2 linked regions of the Sphingobium yanoikuyae genome follow. The protein of the gene in region 1 binds, or shares a complex with, the protein of each later gene. Links are inferred from orthologs where the notes say so. Each region holds a gene or a part of one and is shown in the gene's direction. Other genes may lie near its edges.

What was found.
Region 2: the proteins of trxB (region 1) and trxA are in contact, whole or in part, in a crystal structure (PDB 1F6M), measured with the Escherichia coli proteins. The link is inferred for Sphingobium yanoikuyae from one-to-one orthologs.

Annotation. Positions count from the first base shown.
Region 1 is NZ_CP139979.1:1,411,980-1,420,836, forward strand. Bases 3,170-5,915 are described here. They hold trxB (thioredoxin-disulfide reductase), read left to right. Parts: upstream 3,170-3,934; coding sequence 3,935-4,897; downstream 4,898-5,915. Other genes in these bases: U0025_RS06555 (alpha/beta fold hydrolase), read right to left, coding at 3,170-3,733; U0025_RS06565 (acyl carrier protein), read right to left, coding at 4,955-5,242; U0025_RS06570 (GNAT family N-acetyltransferase), read right to left, coding at 5,270-5,915. Outside these bases: U0025_RS06535 (circularly permuted type 2 ATP-grasp protein), read left to right, coding at 1-329; U0025_RS06540 (alpha-E domain-containing protein), read left to right, coding at 421-1,353; U0025_RS06545 (transglutaminase family protein), read left to right, coding at 1,374-2,240; U0025_RS06550 (hypothetical protein), read left to right, coding at 2,268-3,005; more of U0025_RS06555, read right to left, coding at 3,017-3,169; more of U0025_RS06570, read right to left, coding at 5,916-6,274; U0025_RS06575 (acyl-CoA ligase (AMP-forming), exosortase A system-associated), read left to right, coding at 6,323-7,870; U0025_RS06580 (pyridoxal-dependent decarboxylase, exosortase A system-associated), read left to right, coding at 7,867-8,857.
Region 2 is NZ_CP139979.1:2,107,986-2,116,975, reverse strand. The notes cover bases 1,989-4,867. They hold trxA (thioredoxin TrxA), read left to right. Parts: upstream 1,989-3,193; coding sequence 3,194-3,541; downstream 3,542-4,867. Other genes in these bases: U0025_RS09710 (inositol monophosphatase family protein), read right to left, coding at 4,223-4,867; U0025_RS09715 (glutathione S-transferase family protein), read right to left, coding at 3,594-4,205; addA (double-strand break repair helicase AddA), read left to right, coding at 1,989-3,161. Outside these bases: more of addA, read left to right, coding at 1-1,988; more of U0025_RS09710, read right to left, coding at 4,868-5,020; bifunctional glutamate N-acetyltransferase/amino-acid acetyltransferase ArgJ, read right to left, coding at 5,033-6,259; U0025_RS09700 (glycosyltransferase family 39 protein), read right to left, coding at 6,311-7,828; preprotein translocase subunit SecA, read left to right, coding at 8,083-8,990. UniProt on the Escherichia coli protein: Participates in various redox reactions through the reversible oxidation of its active center dithiol to a disulfide and catalyzes dithiol-disulfide exchange reactions.

The DNA of each region.
Region 1 (8,857 bases):
TGGCCAAGGAAGTCCATGGTTCGGGCGGCTATGGCATGCTGATCGGCCCCAAGGCGAGCAAGGCCGAGGTCGAGGCCTATGCCGAGCGGATCAAGGCCAATCCCGGCGAGTTCATCGCCCAGCCGACGCTCGACCTGTCGACCGTGCCGACGCTCGGCCCGGCCAGTGTCGTCGGCCGCCATGCCGATTTCCGCCCCTATTGCCTGGTCGGCAAGCAATTGCGGCTGGTCCCTGGTGGTCTCACCCGCGTGGCGCTGACCGAAGGGTCGCTGGTGGTCAATTCCAGCCAGGGCGGCGGGGTCAAGGATACCTGGGTGTTGCAGGACTGATGGGCGCGACCGCTTCCTTCCTTCCGATTGCCCCTGATGATGCCGGGCCGGGCGCAACGACGCCGGCCCCCACGGTGAAAAGAGCCAAGACATGCTGAGCCGGACCGCCGAAAATCTCTTCTGGATGGCGCGCTATATGGAGCGCGCCGAAGCCACCGCCCGGCTGTTGTCGATGGGACAGCGCATGGCGATCCTGCCGGGCGCGCATCATCGCGACGAATGGCGATCGGTCGTGCGCGCGACCGGCGCCGGTCATCAATTCCCCGACGGCGTGCCGGTGACGGAAAGCGATGTCGTGTCCTTCCTGATGCTGGACGCCGACAATCCCAGCTCGATCCGCTCCTGCCTGCTCAAGGCCCGCGCCAACGCCAAGTCGGCGCGCACCATGCTGACCCAGGATATGTGGGAGGCGCTGAACGACGGCTGGCGCAAGCTCGACAGCTATGACGTGGCCGAGGCCAAGGCGCAGCTGCCGGCGCTGATCGACTGGGTGAAGACCCGCGTCATGACCTTCCGCGGCGCGGCCCATTCGGGCCAGCTGCGCAATGAAGGCCATGATTTCCTGCGCTGCGGATCGGCGCTGGAGCGGGCGCAGATGACGCTGCGGCTGCTCGATGTGAAATATTATGTGCTGCTGCCCGAAACCGAGGTGATCGGCGGCAATCGCGACCATTATCAATGGACCTCGGTGCTTTATGCGCTGTCGGGCGCGCGCGCCTATCATCATGTCTATGGCGGCACCTATACGCCCTGGCAGATCACCGATTTCCTGATGCTCAACCGGCTGTTTCCGCGCAGCGTCGCCTATTGCTGCGATCAGCTCGCCTATCGGCTCAACCGGCTGGCCGGCTGGCACAATGCGCGCGGCACCTGTCATGACACGGTGAAGCAGCTGGTGAGTGAATTGGAGGAACTGGACGCCGGCGAGATTTTCCGCCGCGGCCTGCATGAAACGGTGCAGTACAGCCTGATGATGAGCAACCGGCTCGGCGTCGAAATCGCCGAAACCTATCATTTCGGCTGAAGGGGGAGGGGAAGCGCGCCATGAAATTGCTCGTCCGTCACCAGACCGTCTATGGCTATCCCGCCTCGGCCGGCCGCGTCGCCATGCGGCTGAAGCTGGTGCCGGTCGATACGCCGGGCCAGAAGGTCCATGACTGGCAGGTCAGCATAAATGGCGAGGCGCTGACCAATTTCCGTCCTAACAGCTATGGCGAGATGGAGGCGGTGTGGGTCCGCCATGACAGCCTGAACGAGGCGGTGATCGTTGCCGAGGGGCTGGTCGAAACGCGCGAGACGCATGGCATTGGCGGCCTGCCGCAATGCCGGGTCGATGCCCGCTATTTCCTGCGCGACACCCCGCTGACCAGGGCGTCGGATGCGATCCGCGCCATGGTCGCGGCTCTTCCCGAGGGCGACGGGCCGCTGGCGCAGCTCCATGCCCTCTCGGCCGCGATCAGCGATGCCGTTCAGTATCGGCCGGGCGTGACCGGCGCCGACACGACCGCGGCGCAGGCTTTTGCTTTGGGTGCTGGCGTGTGCCAGGATCACGCCCAGATCTTCCTCGCCGGTGCGCGCCTGCTGGGGGTGCCGGCCCGCTATGTCTCGGGCTATCTGCTCGCGGCCGAGGGCGATCTGCTGCACGAAACCCATGGCTGGGCCGAAGCGCTGGTGCCGGGGCTGGGCTGGGTCGGCTTCGATCCGTCCAACCGGGTCTGCGTCACTGAACGCTATCTGCGCCTGGCCAGTGGTCTGGATGCCGACGAAGCTGCCCCGATACGGGGCTCCGTTACGGTCGCGGGCGATATCAGCATTGACGCCGATGTCCGGATCGCGCAGGCGGAAGACGGAGTCGAGGAACGGCAATTGCAACGCCAGCAACAGCAGAGCACGCCCACGCCCCGCTCCTAGGGTAGAGATAAGCAGGACTTCGGGGCGATGACCTATTGTGTGGCGGTACGCGTGGATCAGGGGCTGGTCATGCTGTCGGACACCCGGACCAATGCGGGCATGGACAATATTGCCCGCTTCCGGAAAAGCTTCACCTATCATGTCGAAGGTGAACGGGCGATCACCTTGCTCTGTTCGGGCAATCTGTCGATCACCCAGGGGGTGAAGACGATGCTGTCGCGCGCGATCCGCGAGGCGGAGAGCGACCCGGAGGTCGAAACCATCCTCAATTGCGACACGATGCACCGCGCGGCGCAGCTGGTGGGTGACGCGATGCGCACCATGCAGGGCCGCTACCGCGAGAGCATCGCCATGGACGGATCGGCCGCCAGCGCCTCGATCATGATCGCGGGCCAGCGCAAGGGCGGCAAGCCGCGCCTCTATCTCATCTATTCGGCCGGCAATTTCATCGAGGCGACCGAGGACACGCCCTTCTTTCAGATCGGCGAGCATAAATATGGCAAGCCGATCCTCGACCGCATCATCCAGCGCGAGACGAGCCTGGAGGATGCGACCAAGGCGGTGCTGGTGTCGATGGACTCGACCCTGCGGTCCAACCTGTCGGTCGGCATGCCGCTCGACCTCACCGTGATCGAGACCGACACGTTCGACTTCCGCGTCCGCACCCGGATCGAGGCGGACAATGAGGAATTCGCCATGATCTCGCAGGGCTGGTCCGCCGCCCTGCGCAAGGGGTTCGAGGATCTGCCCAACGTCCTCGATTAAGGGGAGGGGGCCTAGCCCGCCACCTCCAGCAACATGGTCGCGACCGCCTCCGGCTCGGTGATCATCAGGTCATGGCCGGTGTCGATCTCGAAATTGCGATGGCCTTCCAGTTGGCGGGCGCGGGCCTCGTCCGGGCTGTTCTGCAACGCATGGGTGCAATTGATATTGGTGCGCGGCAGGCGAAACGCCGCGTCGCCATTTTCCAGCCGTAGCGGCTGGCCGAAACATTTCCACGGATGCGGCGTCAGCCGCGCCTCGGTCCAGGCGACATCGGCCGGATCGGTGATGCCGAAGAAGCCCGCCATGCCGGGGAAGGGCCACATCACCAGTTCGATCCCGTCGACGGTGCGGCCCATGGCGCGGGTCGGCTCCATCTGGGCTGGCGCCAATATCTCTAGGGATTCGCCGCCCCTGGGATGGGCGGCATCCAGATAGACCAGTTCGCGGATGCGCTCGGCCACGCGATCGGCGACACCGGTAATCACCATCCCGCCATAGCTGTGGCCGACCAGGATGACATCCTCCAGCCCCTCGAACGTCATCAGCGCCACCACATCCTGGATATGCGTGTCGAGATCGATGTCGGCGTTGAGCAGATGGGCGCGCTCGCCAAGGCCCGTCAGCGTCGGGCAATGCACCTCACGCCCCGCCGCGCGCAGTCGCCGGGCGACCTTCTGATAGCACCAGCCGCCATGTCCCCCGCCATGCACCAGCACGAATGTCGCCATGCTCCGTCTCTCCCATTCCATCTCCACCCGTCATTTGTGATATATTGCGGATCATAAGACAACGCGGCTTGTGTAACGCCTCGGCGATGCTGCGGTTCAAGCTTTGGTCGTCCCAAGCAAATCTCCTGCCCAACTCCTGCTTGCGCGGGGGCTGGCAGGGCCTATCTCTGGCGGCCACACGAATCGCAGCTGGAATTATCGATGACCGCCACCCACTCCACCCGCATGCTCATTCTCGGTTCCGGCCCGGCCGGCCTGTCCGCCGCCATCTATGGCGCGCGCGCGGGCCTGGCGCCGATCGTCGTGCAGGGCATGCAGCCGGGCGGCCAGCTGACCATCACCACCGACGTCGAAAATTATCCGGGCTTCAAGGATGTGATCCAGGGGCCGTGGCTGATGGAGCAGATGCAGGCCCAGGCCGAACATGTCGGCGCGCAGATGATGTATGACCAGATCGTCGACGTCGACCTGTCCGAACGGCCCTTCAAGCTGAAGGGCGACAGCGGCACTCTCTATGTCGCCGACACGCTGGTCATCTGCACCGGCGCCCAGGCCAAGTGGCTGGGCGTCGAGGGCGAGGAGCATCTGCAGGGCAAGGGCGTCAGCGCCTGCGCCACCTGCGACGGCTTCTTCTATCGCGGCAAGAAGGTCGTGGTCATCGGCGGCGGCAACACCGCGGTTGAGGAAGCGCTTTACCTCACCAACCACAGCCATGACGTGACCCTGATCCACCGCCGCGATTCGCTGCGCGCGGAAAAGATCCTGCAGCAGCGCCTGCACGCCCATCCCAACATCAAGGTGCTGTGGAACAAGGCGGTCGATAAGTTCGTCGGCGGTGGTACGCCCGAAGGTCTGGTTGGCGTCGACCTGATCGACACCGTCACCGGCGAGAAGTCGCATGTGCCGACCGATGGCGGCTTCGTCGCGATCGGCCACCACCCCGCGACCGAATTGTTCGACGGCAAGCTGCCGCTCGATGAAGGCTATATCGTGGTAGAGAAGGGCACGACCCACACCGCCATTCCCGGCGTCTTCGCGGCCGGTGACGTGACCGACAAGATCTATCGCCAGGCAGTGACCGCAGCCGGCATGGGCTGCATGGCCGCCCTCGACGTCGAACGCTTCCTCGCCGAAGCCGACTTCGAGCAACTGGTCGAAGCGTAAGAAAAAGGGCTGGGCCGGAAACGGCTCAGCCCGAATTTTTTGGAGAAAAGGCGGCTTTCAGCCCAGCTTGGCGCGCAGGAAGGCGACCAGCGTGCCGAAAGTCTCGAACGTGTCGCCGTCGATATCCTCATCCTCGATCAGGATGTCGAAGCGATCTTCCATCTCGGTGAGCAGGCCGGCGACGGCCATCGAGTCCAGTTCGGGCAGGGCGCCGAACAGCGGCGTGTCGGCGTCGAACGCATCGGCCCGCTCCTGCGACAGGCTCAGCACGTCGCGCAGAAGCGCCCGCACCAGGGTTTCGATATCGTCTGTCCGGTCGACCGGCTGAGTGGTTTGCGCCCGCATGATGGCGGCTATCTAATGGCTCGCCGCCTATCCGACAAGCGCGGAAATGCAGGTGCGCGCGGCGGGAATCCAGCTGGATGCGCGACGCGGATTGAACAGGTCGATCTGATGGAGGGGAATGCGCTCGTCCATCCATTCGCGCTTATAGTCATTGTCACCGGTGCCATAATCGATCGTCGCGACCCGGTCCTGGTCGATGGCATGGGCGAACATCGCATGGCTCAGCAAGGTGCCGGGCGATCCTTCGTCCTGGGCGCTGTCATGGGCCAGCTTGTGGATCAGCGCCGTGCCATGCTCCACCGTCCATAATTGGGTCGCCACGGCGCGGCCGTCCAGCCGGGCAAAGCCCAGCCGCAAGGTGCCGGCATCGCTTTCCCGCTGCGCCAGGACGCGCAGGAAGTCGAGGCCAGGCTCGGGCGCCTTCCAGCTATGCGCCTGCACATCGACATAATCCTGCCACAGCGCGTCGGTCAGCTTGTCATGGATGCTGAGGTCATAACGGCCCTGCCGGGCCTTGCGCCGCACCTGGTTGCGCAGCCGGCCGGGGCGCTGCGCCCAATAGGTTGCGAAATCCCGGCCATCGACGTGCAGCAGATATCGGCCGCCCATCGGCCGCTGCACCGCGAACCAGCCGGCGCGGCGAAAGGCGCCGATCAGCGGGCCGGGCAGGGCAAGCGGATAGAGGTTGATCTGCGCCTGTTCGCGCAGCAGATGGCGGGCGATATTTTCCAGCTGCCGGGCCTGTTGCCGCGCGTCCGGCGCGCCCAGGAAAATCGGGCTCCAGGCGAAACTATACCAATTGGCAAGGGCAGTTAGGCGACGAGCCGAGGGCGCGAGAAGGAACAACCAGGCCTCGCAGGCGTCCTCTGTCTGTTGGAACACCCTGAGCGGGGTGTCGCCAAGGCAAAGGGGGTGCAATGTTTCAAACCAGTCCAGCCGGTCGAACAGGCTGTCGATATGGACGCGGTCCATCCGGCCGCCGATCGCCGACCGCACTTCCGACAGCGTCCGATATTCCCTTGGGACCAGCAACCTATTATCTCCCGGCACCTTAGCTGCCCTTAGGACCTAATTCTGGACATGACGTTAAGCGACCCCCTGTTGGCTTCCAAGGCGCCAATCGACGATGCCGATGTGCAGCCGATAGACCATCTGCTGCTGCGTGGCGATCCGGAACGGCCGGCGCTGGCGGGGCGGTCGGGCGCGCAGGACTATGCCGAACTGGAACAGGCACTTGGTCGCCTCGCCGGATGGCTGGCGGGCTTTGGCCTCGCGCCCGGCGCGCGGGTGGCCAGCTGGGTGGCCAAGGGGCCGGTCGCGGCGCTGATGCCGCTCGCCGCGCCGCGCGCGGGGCTTGTCCATGTCCCCATCAATCCGCTGCTCAAACATGCGCAGGTCGCTCATATCCTGGCCGATAGCGGCGCGGCGCTGCTGATCGGCACGGCCAGCCGCCTGTCGACGCTGGCCCCCGGCGACGTCCCGGCTGGCTGCCATCTCCATCGCGAGGATGATGCGGCGGCGGGGATGAGCGGCGGCGCGGCATTGCCGCCGTCCGATGCCGCGCGCGATGCTCTGGCCGCCATCCTCTACACCAGCGGATCGACCGGCCGGCCCAAGGGGGTGATGCTCAGCCACGCCAATCTCTGGCTCGGCGCGGTGTCGGTGGCCCATTATCTGGAGCTGGCGCCGGAGGACCGGACGCTGTGCGTGCTGCCCTTCAGCTTCGACTATGGCCAGAACCAGCTGCTTTCCACCTGGTATGCGGGCGGCTGCGCCTGTCCGCTCGATTATCTGACCCCGCGCGACGTGGTGAAGGCGGTCGATCGCTGGGACATCACCACCCTGGCCGGAGTGCCGCCGCTCTGGGTGCAACTCACCGAACTGGACTGGCCGACGGAGATCGCGACCAAGCTCCGGCGCCTGACCAATAGCGGCGGGGCGCTGACCCGGCCGCTGGTCGCGCGGCTGCGGTCGCTGTTCCCGCAGGCCGATCTCTATCCCATGTATGGCCTGACGGAAGCCTTCCGCTCCACCTATTTGTCGCCTGCTCTGGTCGACAGTCACCCGGATTCGATGGGGTCTGCCATTCCCTTTGCCGAGATATTGGTGGTCCGCCCCGACGGCACGCTGGCCGACGATGAAGAGCCGGGCGAACTGGTCCATGCCGGGCCGCTGGTGGCGCAGGGCTATTGGCAGGATGCGGCGCGCACCGCCGAGCGCTTCAAGCCGGCGCCATCCGCCTCGCGCCATGGCGGCACGGCCGTATGGTCCGGCGACACCGTCCGCCGCGACGCGGATGGCCTGCTCTATTTCGTCGGCCGCGACGATGCGATGATCAAGTCGGCCGGCAATCGCATCAGCCCGACCGAGATCGAGGAGGCGGCGGTCGCCGTTCCCGGCGTGGCGGAGGCTGTTGCCCTCGGTGTCAGGGATGAGCGGCTGGGACAGGCGGTGTTGCTGCTGCTGCGCGCTGCCGATCCTGATGTTGTCGCGGCTGTTGCCGCCCATCTGAAGGCCGAACTGCCCAATTTCATGCAGCCGCGCGAGACGCTAGTGCTTGCACAGTTCCCGCGTAACCCCAATGGCAAGATCGATCGAGTCGCGCTGGCCAAGGAGTATGCGTCATGAAGCCCATGGGCCCCATTCCCGCCTGGTTCGCCGAGGAAGAAGGCATGCTGCTGATTGGCGGCTGCGGCGCGGCGAGCCTGGTCGACGAAGCGGGCGACACGCCGCTGTTCGTCTATGACATGGGCATCATCGAGGCGCAGGTGCGTCGCTTCCGCGAGGCGATCCCCAAGAAGATCGATCTTCATTATGCGATCAAGGCCAATCCCTATGCGCCGCTGCTCTCGCGCATGGCGGGGCTGGTCGACGGGTTCGACATCGCCTCGGGCGGGGAACTGGCGATGGCGCTGGAGGCCGGCATGGACCCGGCACGGATCAGCTTTGCCGGGCCGGGCAAGCGCAATGACGAACTGGAAGCCGCCATCCATGCCGGCATCACCATCAACCTGGAGTCCGAGGGGGAGGGCGCGCGCGCGCTGACCGTGGCGGAGCGTCTGGGGAAGGTGCCGCGCCTGGCCGTGCGGGTGAACCCGGATTTCGACCTCAAAGGGTCCGGCATGCGCATGGGCGGCGGGGCCAAGCCGTTCGGCATTGATGCCGATCGCGCGGCCGCGCTGGCGCGTGCCATGATCGATGGCGGCGCGGACTGGCGCGGCTGGCATATCTTCGCCGGCAGCCAGGCGCTCGACCCGATGGCGATCATCGAGACTCAGGCGGCGACCATCGATCTGGCGGCGCGCCTGTCCGACGCCGTCGGCGTCGCGCCGCCTCTGGTCAATCTGGGCGGCGGTTTCGGCATTCCCTATTTCCCCGGCGACGAGCGGCTGGACATCCGGCCGATCGGCGTCGCGCTCGACACCGCGCTCAACGCGCTGCCCGATATCCTGACCGACAGTGCATTCGCGATCGAACTGGGCCGCTGGCTGGTGGGGGAGGCGGGCATCTATCTGACCCGTGTCGTCGACGTGAAGCAGAGCCAGGGTGAAACCTTCGTCGTCGTGGACGGGGGGCTGCATCATCAACTGGCCGCCAGCGGCAATTTCGGCACGG
Region 2 (8,990 bases), 700 kb from region 1 along the record:
GGGTGCAGGCCGAGGAACGCGATCTGTTCAACGATCTGGAAGCGCTGGGCGAAGAGAGCGGACCGGAAGCGCGCGACCGCGCCCGCCGCCTGTTCGCCGAAGTGCTGGAATCGACCGGTGGCGGCCTGCGCATCCAGACCATCCATGGCTTCTGTCAGCAATTGCTCGCCTCCTTCCCGCTGGAGGCGGATCTCGCCCCCGGCTTTCGTCCGCTCGACGCACGCGAACAGGGTGTGCTGGCCCGCCAGACGCTGGCCGACATGGTCATCCGCGCCGAGGAACTGGGCGATGGCGACCTGATCGACGCGTTGCAGGCTTTGAGCCTGCGACTGGGAGAGGGGGCGGCCGAGACTTTCCTGCTGCGCTGTGCCGCGCGCCTCTCCGCACTGACAGAGCTACCCGGCGATATCGGTCCCTGGCTGGCGCGCGAACTGGGCTTGCCCGAAGGCGATATCGACGCCTGGGTGGCGGAACAGTGCAGCGACGCCATGTTCGACATGCGCAGCCTCGCCTGGGTGGCGCAGGCCAATGCCGACTGGGGCACGGGGCGGGCACTGGAGCGCTGCGACCGGATCGCCGCCTGGCGCGGCCGCGATCCCGCCGCGCGTGCCGCAACCCTGACCGACTTGCACAGCGCTTGGGCCAAGGCGGATGGCGATCTCATCTCCGCCAAGGGCTGGGTACCGCCGATCGACGGCTATGGCGAGGCAACGGCGCGGCTTCATGCCCGCTGCGCCGAACTGATCGGGGTCAAGCTCCAGGCGGACTATGCCGCCCTGCTGGCCCGCGCGCTCCATGCCGGCCGTGCCTATGCCCGCGCCTATGATGAAGCCAAGCGGCTCGCCGGCGCTGTCGATTTCGACGACCTGATCGCGCGCACAGCGTCCCTGCTCCAGAAGGAGGGGATCGCCGAATGGATCCGCTACAAGCTGGACCAGCGGATCGACCACATCCTGGTCGACGAGGCGCAGGACACAAACGTCCATCAATGGGCGATCGTCGGCGCGCTGGCGGCCGAGTTCTTCGCCGGTGACGGTGCCAAGGCCGACAAGGTTCGGACCATCTTCACCGTGGGCGATTTCAAGCAGGCGATCTTCGGTTTTCAGGGGACCAGCCCGCAGGCCTTCGCCGCCGCGCAGATGGTCTTTTCCCGCCATGCCGACATGGCCGGCCATGCCTTCCACGACCTATCGCTCGATCGCAGCTTCCGCTCGACGCCGCCGGTGCTGGATCTGGTAGACCGGACGATCGCCACCTTGCGGGCGCAGTCGCTGGGCCTGACCGAGGGCGAAGTGCGGCATATCAGCGCCAATCGCCATCCCGGCGAGGTGCTGCTGTGGAAGCCGACGATTGCGGGCCTGGCCGACGAGGTGGAGGGCGAGGAGGATTGGGTCGCCGATCAGGAACGGGAACTGGCCGGCAAGATCGCGCGCCAGATCCGGCAATGGATCGACGACAAGATGATGCTGGAGGCACGGGGCCGCCCGGTCCGCCCTGGCGACATCATGATCCTGGTCCGCCGCCGCAGCGAACTGGCCCGGCTGATCGTCGCGCGCCTGTATGAAGAGAAGGTGGCGGTTGCCGGCATCGACCGCCTGCGCCTCAATGCGCCGCTGGCGGTCCGTGACCTGCTCGCCGCGCTGCGCTTTGCCACGCAGCCCGACGATGACCTGAACCTTGCCGCCCTGCTGGTGTCGCCGCTGATCGGCTGGACCCAGGACGAGCTGATGCAGCGGGCGATCGGGCGCAAGGGTGGCCTGTGGCGTCATCTGCTCCAGCGGCTGGATGATGCGCAATTGCTGCCGCTGCGCCAATTGCTGGGGCAGGCGGATTTCACCACCCCCTATCGCTATCTGGAGGCGATCCTGTCCGGCCCGATGGACGGGCGCCGCCGGCTGATCGAGCGGCTGGGCGCGGAAGCGGCCGACCCGATCGAGGAATTGCTGAACGCCGCGCTAGGTTTCGAGGCGGACGACCATCCCTCGCTCCAGCGTTTCATCGACTGGTTCGATCGCGGCGAAGTCGAAATCGTCCGCGATGCGGCGGCGCAAGGCGATGCGCTGCGGTTGCTGACCGTGCATGGCGCCAAGGGATTGCAGGCGCCGATCGTGATCCTCGCCGATGCCTGTCTTGATCCCGACGCCGGCAACCGCATGGATTCGCTTGAATGGAACGGCCTGCCGATCCTGGCCCCGCGCAAGGGCGAGCGACTGGGGCCGATCGGCGACGTCGCGGCCGATGCCGCGGCAATCGAGCGGGAGGAGCATTGGCGCCTTCTCTATGTCGCGCTGACCCGTGCCGAGGAGAAACTGATCGTTGCCGGATCGCTCGGGCCAAGGGCGAAGGGCGAGGTGAAGGCGCAAAGCTGGTATGGCGCGGTCGATGCGGCGATGGTCGACATGGGCTGTGATTGGGAGGCCGATCCGCTCTGGGGCGCCCGCCGGCGCTGGCGCGGGGCCGAGGTGCTGACGCCCAAGGCCGTGCAGCCCGAAAGCGCCGAAGACAAGCCCGTGGTGGTCGAGCCGGAGTGGCTGCGCGCGCAGGCGCCGGCGGAACAGCGTCCGCCCCGGCCGCTGGCGCCGTCCGCGCCGGTCGAGGATGATGTCCCCAACCCGCCGCCGACGGCTGCGATGCGCCAGGCGGCCGAACGCGGTCGCTGGCTTCATGCCCTGTTCCAGCGCCTGCCCGACCTGCCGGCCGAGCGGCGGCGCGAGGGCGCCGAACGCTGGCTGGAACAGCAGGTGGCGGGAGATGCCGCACTGCGCCGGGACGTGATCGACCATGCACTGCGGGTTATCGAGGATCCGCATTTCGCCGCCCTGTTTGCGCCGGGCGCGCTCGCCGAGGCGCCGATCGCCGCGGTGGTGGGCGAAGCGGTGATTGCCGGCACCGTCGACCGGCTGCGGGTCGAGGCGGACCGGGTCCAGCTGGTCGATTTCAAGACCGGGCGGATGACGCCGCGCGATGCGGAGGAAGTGCCGGTCGCCCATGTCCGGCAGATGGCGGCCTATGTCGCGGCGCTGGAAGTGATCTTCCCGGGCCGCACGGTGGAGGCGGCCCTGCTCTATACCAGCGCGGCGCGGCTCATCGCGCTGCCGGCTGCCCAACTGGCGCCCTACAAGCCGGGCTTTTCGCCCACGCAGCAATATTTGCTGCTGTGACCCGTTGAGCAGCGGGCGCAGCCATCCTAGATATCGACCAACTTAAGGAGTTTGCAGTTATGGCCACCAAGGCAGTTACCGATGTCAGCTTCAAGCAGGACGTGATCGACGCCGACAAGCCCGTCCTTGTCGACTTCTGGGCCGAATGGTGCGGCCCGTGCAAGATGATCGGCCCGGCTCTGGAAGAGATTAGCGAGGAACTGGCCGACAAGGTCACGATCGCCAAGATCAACATCGACGAAAATCCCGATGCGCCGGGCCAATATGGCGTGCGCGGCATCCCGACGATGATCCTGTTCAAGAATGGCGAAGTCGCCGCGACCAAGGTCGGCGCCGCACCCAAGAGCGCGCTCAAGGGCTGGATCGAAAGCGTCCTCTAAGTCGCTGGTAAATCTAAAAAAGGGACGGCAGCCGGGCTGCCGTCCCTTTTTATTAGCTGAGCGGGATCATCACCAGTTCGGCATAGGCCGGCTTTTCGCGCAGCCGGTCATACCAGGCGCGCAGATGCGGCAGGGCGGGCCGCGGTATTTCGAGCGTGAAATAGGTATGGGCGTAGACGCCCATAGGCACATCCGCGACACCGAAATTGACACCCGAAAGCCATTCTTGATCCGCCAGCGCCCGGTCGAGGATCGCCATCGCCGCGCCCGACGCCTGCGCCGATTGCTCGATGACCTGTAAATTTCGCTGTCCATCTTGGCGTCGCACCAACTGGATGAAGGCGTCGCGCTGGGCATCGGCAAAGCTGAATTGCCAGTCCATCCATTTGTCGCCCTGCGCCCGCAATGCCGGGTCGGCAGGATAGATCTCCTCCGGCGCATAGCGATGGGCGAGATAGCGCAGGATCGCGTTCGACTCCCACAGTATGACATCGCCATCCTCGATCGTCGGGATCAGCCGGTTGGGGTTCATCGCCAGATAGGCGTCGGACATGCCATGTTCCATGCCGACATCATGGCGGACGAAGGGCAGGCCGATTTCCTGCGCGAACCAGGCGACCTTCTTCACATTATGCGAATTGAGGCGGCCCCAGATCGTCAGCATAGTCGGTCTTCCTTCGGTCAGGCATAATAGGTCTTGGCCGCCAGATCCCACAGGCGCGGCGAGGACGCGCCCATCAGGCCCCGACGCTGTTCACCGACCCGATAGGCGCTGCCGTCGAGCCGCTGGCAGCAGCCCCCTGCCTCATTGACGAACAGGGTGCCGGCCGCATGGTCCCAGGGCAGCACGCGCGCGAAGATCGACACGTCATTCTGGCCCAGCACCAGCCGGGGATATTGCTCCGCCGCGCAGCGGGGAATGTCCACCATGGTGAAAATGGCCTGCGACTTGCGCTCCATCTCGGCCCGTTCCGCCGCCTCCATGAAGATGGTGGAAATGGCAGCGATCGGCAGGTCGCCGCTACTTTCCTTCGCCATGATCCGTTCGCCATCGACATGGCTGCCGCCGCCCAGGGTCGCATGGCATAGCCGCCCGGTCAGTGGATCGAGGATCCAGCCGGCCAAAGTGGCGCCATTGTCGGCCAGCGCGATCATGATGCCGAAGGGCGGCTTGCCCGACGCGAAATTGCCCGTGCCGTCGATCGGATCGATAATCCAGTTGAGGCCGTCGCCGGCGCGGTCGAGGATCGACGGGTCGGCTGCGCAGGCCTCTTCGCCGATGACCCCGGCTTCGGGCAGGATCGACGTCAGCCCTTCGGCCAGCCGGATTTCGCTTTCCTTGTCGGCGATGGTGACGAAGTCGTTCGCCGCCTTCTCGCTAATCTCTTCCGCCGCCAGATTCTGGTAGCGGGGCATGACGATGTCGCGCCCCACCTGCCGCATCAGCGCGACGACGGGATCATGCAGTTCCACCATCATGCGCCGGTCCCCTTAGCTGCGATAATCCGCGTTGATCGAGATATAGCCGTGCGTCAGGTCGCAGGTCCACACCGTGGCGCGGCCTTCGCCCAGGCCGATATCGACGCCGATGACGATATCCTGGCCCTTGAGATGGGCGGCCACCGGCGCCTCGTCATAGCCGTCCAGCGCCAGGCCGCCGGCGGCGACCTGCGTCGCGCCGAAGCGGATCGCCAGCTTGTCGCGCTCGGCCGGTTCGCCCGCCTTGCCGACGGCCATGACGACGCGACCCCAATTGGCGTCCTCGCCCGCGATCGCGGTCTTCACCAGCGGCGAATTGGCGATGGAGAGGGCAATGCGATGGGCGCTGGCGTCGCTTTCGGCGCCCTCGACCGTGATTTCGATGAACTTGCTGGCGCCTTCGCCGTCGCGCACGACCAGATGGGCGAGTTGGCGGCAGAGGTCGGAGAGCGCGGCGGCGAAGGCGTCGGCGCCAGCATCTTCCATCGACGCGAGCGGGGCGTTGCCGGCCTTGCCGGTGGCGAAGGCCAGCACCGTGTCGCTGGTCGAGGTGTCGCTGTCGACGGTGATACAGGAGAAGGTCCGCTTGTTGGCAGCTGACAGCATCTGCTGCAGCAGCGCCGGATCGATCGCGGCGTCGGTAAAGATATAGCCGAGCATCGTCGCCATGTCGGGCGCGATCATGCCCGATCCCTTGATGATGCCGACCAGGTCGACGCGAGTGTCGCCGATCATCGCCGAAACATGGGCGCCCTTGGCATAGGTGTCGGTGGTGCCGATGGTGTTCGCCGCATCCTCCCAGCCGCAGGGCGCGGCGGTGAAGGCGGCTTCGAGGCCTGCCTCGGCCTTGTCGATCGGCAGCGGCACGCCGATCACGCCGGTCGAGGAGACGAAAATATTGGAGGGCTGGCAGGACAGGTGATTGGCGACCTTGGCCGCGATCGCCTCCACGGCGGCGCGGCCGCGATGGCCAGTGAAGGCGTTGGCGTTGCCGGCATTGACGACGACGGCGCGGGCCTGGCCCATCGGGATAGCGTCCCGGCACCATTCGACCTCGGGCGAGGGGCATTTGCTCTGCGTCGTCACGCCGGCGACCGCCGTGCCTGCGTCCAGCTCGACATAGGTGAGGTCGCACCGGTCCCAATTCTTGTATCGCGCCTTGGCGACACGCAGCGTCACGCCGGCAATGGCGGGCAGGGCGGGAAAGGCGGCGGGGGCGAGGGGGGAACGGTCGGTCATGGGGCGCGGCATGAGCGAAATCCCCCTTTGCGTCAATGGCCCGATCGGGCGCTAGTCCCGCAGATAGAGGCGCCCGACGCCATCGGGCATCGGGAGCATGCGATAGCCATGGCGACGGGCATAATTTTCCAGGCTGTCGTCGGGCCGCAGCGGCAATTTCCGTGTGCCATTTTCATAGCCGGTAAGGATTGCCGCCGGCATGGCGCGATCCAGGCCTGGCAGGGAGGCAGGCGTCAGCGCATGGAGCCGGCGCGCCTGCTCGGGGCGGAGCGTCCAACCGGTGCGATAGACGAACGGGCCGGTTGCAAGGCGCGGATCGAGCGCCAGGCCGCTGTCGATTGCGAGATGCGGGGAGAGGGTGAGGATATCGGCGCCGCCTGCGGCGCGCACCGTCATGCCCAGCCAATGGGCATTGGCCTGTGCAGCCAATAGCGGCGATCCGGTACGGGCGGCCGTTGCCAGATCCCGGATCGAGGGAATGAGACCGGGGATCGCTGCCAGGCAGAGCAGCGCCAGCATCGCCTTGCGCCGCAGCGGCCACCAGTGACGGGCATCGTCGAGCAGATAGCCGAGGGCAAGGGCGAGCGGCGGCAGCAGCGGCATCAGATATTGCAATTGCGTAGGGGTCGGCAGCGCGGCCCCGATCAGCGCGCCGGCACTCATCCAGATCGCCAGCCGACGCCCGGATGAGCGCGTGCGGCCACGGGTCGCGATCCAGTTGGCGATGAGCAGCAGCAAGGCGACAAGCGCCGGCCCCTTCCAGAGATATTTGACAAGGTCGCGCAGCTTTTCCGCCGTCGCCAGCTCCTGCGCGGCGCCGTTGGCGGCATACCAGGCGTGGGGCGCGGTCACGCCATAGGTCAGGATGCCGTAGAGAAAGCCGTCCGGCCCGGATGCCCAGGCAATGACCATGGGGACCATGCCCAGCAGCGCGCCGAGTGCCAGGAACAGGGCGGCGCGAACAGCGTGCCGGCCGCCGCTGGCGATGACGAACAGGCCGACGGTCGCGCCGAGCGGAGCGAAATTGAGCTTTGTCGTGATCGCAAGGCCAAACAGCATGCCGGCCCCAAGCCAGTGGCTGTCCGAGCGATGGCGCAGGCCAAGCAAGGTCAGCAGCATGGCGGCGGAGGCCAGTAGGGTCGGCAGCATATCGTTCCGGACAACGGAGCCGCTGAACTGGAACGCGGCTGTCGCCGCCATCAGTAACATGGCCAGGGTAGCGCTGGAGCGGGATATGTCTGCCGCACGCTGGGCCGCCCAGATGAGCGCAAGCGTCGCGAGTGCCATGACGGCGGTGGCAAGGCGCATCGCCAGTACCATATGGCCCGATGCCAATAGGCTCAGCGGTGCCAGCACCCATGCGTGCAGCGGCGGCTGAAGATAGAGAAAGTCGCGAAACATGACCGCATGGCCGCTGAAATAGGCGCCTGCGACATATTGGCTTTCGTCATGATCGAAGGGTGCGGCAATCGCGGCGATCAGGAACCAGCCGGTCAATGCGCTAACCAGCAGCGCCGCCAGAGGCAGGCGCAATCGGCGCGACGGCGCCATGGAAATGGAACGATACACCCTGTTTGCGACCCTTGTTGTCGTGGCGCTCTTGCGGCGGCGTGCGCCCAAACGCAAAATATTTTCGGCGGCGCGTCGCGCCTGCACGACGGCAGGACGGCGCGGCTGCGGCAAAACCGCATCGGGCAAAGCCGTTACAGCCGTGCGACAGTCCGTCGCATTGATTGACTATCGGCTGTGCCGTGCCTAAATCGCGGCGCATATCTGCCCATGTGTCCGTTGGACCCATGGCCCCCTCATTGTCAGGAATTTGCATGTTCGGCGCACTCGCCAAGTCTATCTTCGGATCGTCCAACGAACGTTATGTGAAATCGCTGGGCAAGGTCATCGACCAGATCGCCGCCTTCGAACCGACGATCCAGGCGATGAGCGATGATGAACTGGTGAACCAGACGGCGCGCTTCCGTGAGCGCCTGGCCAATGGCGAAACGCTGGACGGCCTGCTGCCCGAAGCCTTTGCGACCGTTCGTGAAGCCTCGGTCCGCGTGCTCGGCATGCGTCACTTCGACGTCCAGATGATCGGTGGCATCGTCCTGCATCGCGGCGAGATCGCCGAAATGCGCACCGGTGAGGGCAAGACGCTGGTGGCGACGCTCGCCACCTATCTGAACGCGCTTGAGGGCAAGGGCGTCCATGTCGTCACCGTGAACGACTATCTGGCCAGCCGTGACTGCGAATGGATGGGTCAGGTCTATCGCTTCCTGGGCCTCACCACCGGTGTGATCGTGCCCAACCTGTCGGAAGACCAGCGCCGCGAGGCCTATAATGCCGACATCACCTATGCGACCAACAATGAACTCGGCTTCGATTATCTGCGCGATAACATGAAGTTCGATCGCGGTGCGATGGTCCAGCGCCCGTTCAACCATGCGATCGTCGACGAAGTCGATTCGATCCTGATCGACGAAGCGCGCACGCCGCTGATCATTTCCGGTCCGACCGACGACAAGTCGGAGCTGTATGTCGCGGTCGACGCGATCGTGAAGCAGCTGGTCGAGGAGGATTATGAGAAGGACGAGAAGCAGCGCACGATTACGCTGACCGAAGACGGCACCGAGAAGATCGAGCGCCTGCTGGAGGCCGCCGGCCTGCTCCAGGGCAATAATCTCTACGATTTCGAGAACACGCAGGTCGTCCATCACGTCAACCAGGCGCTGCGCGC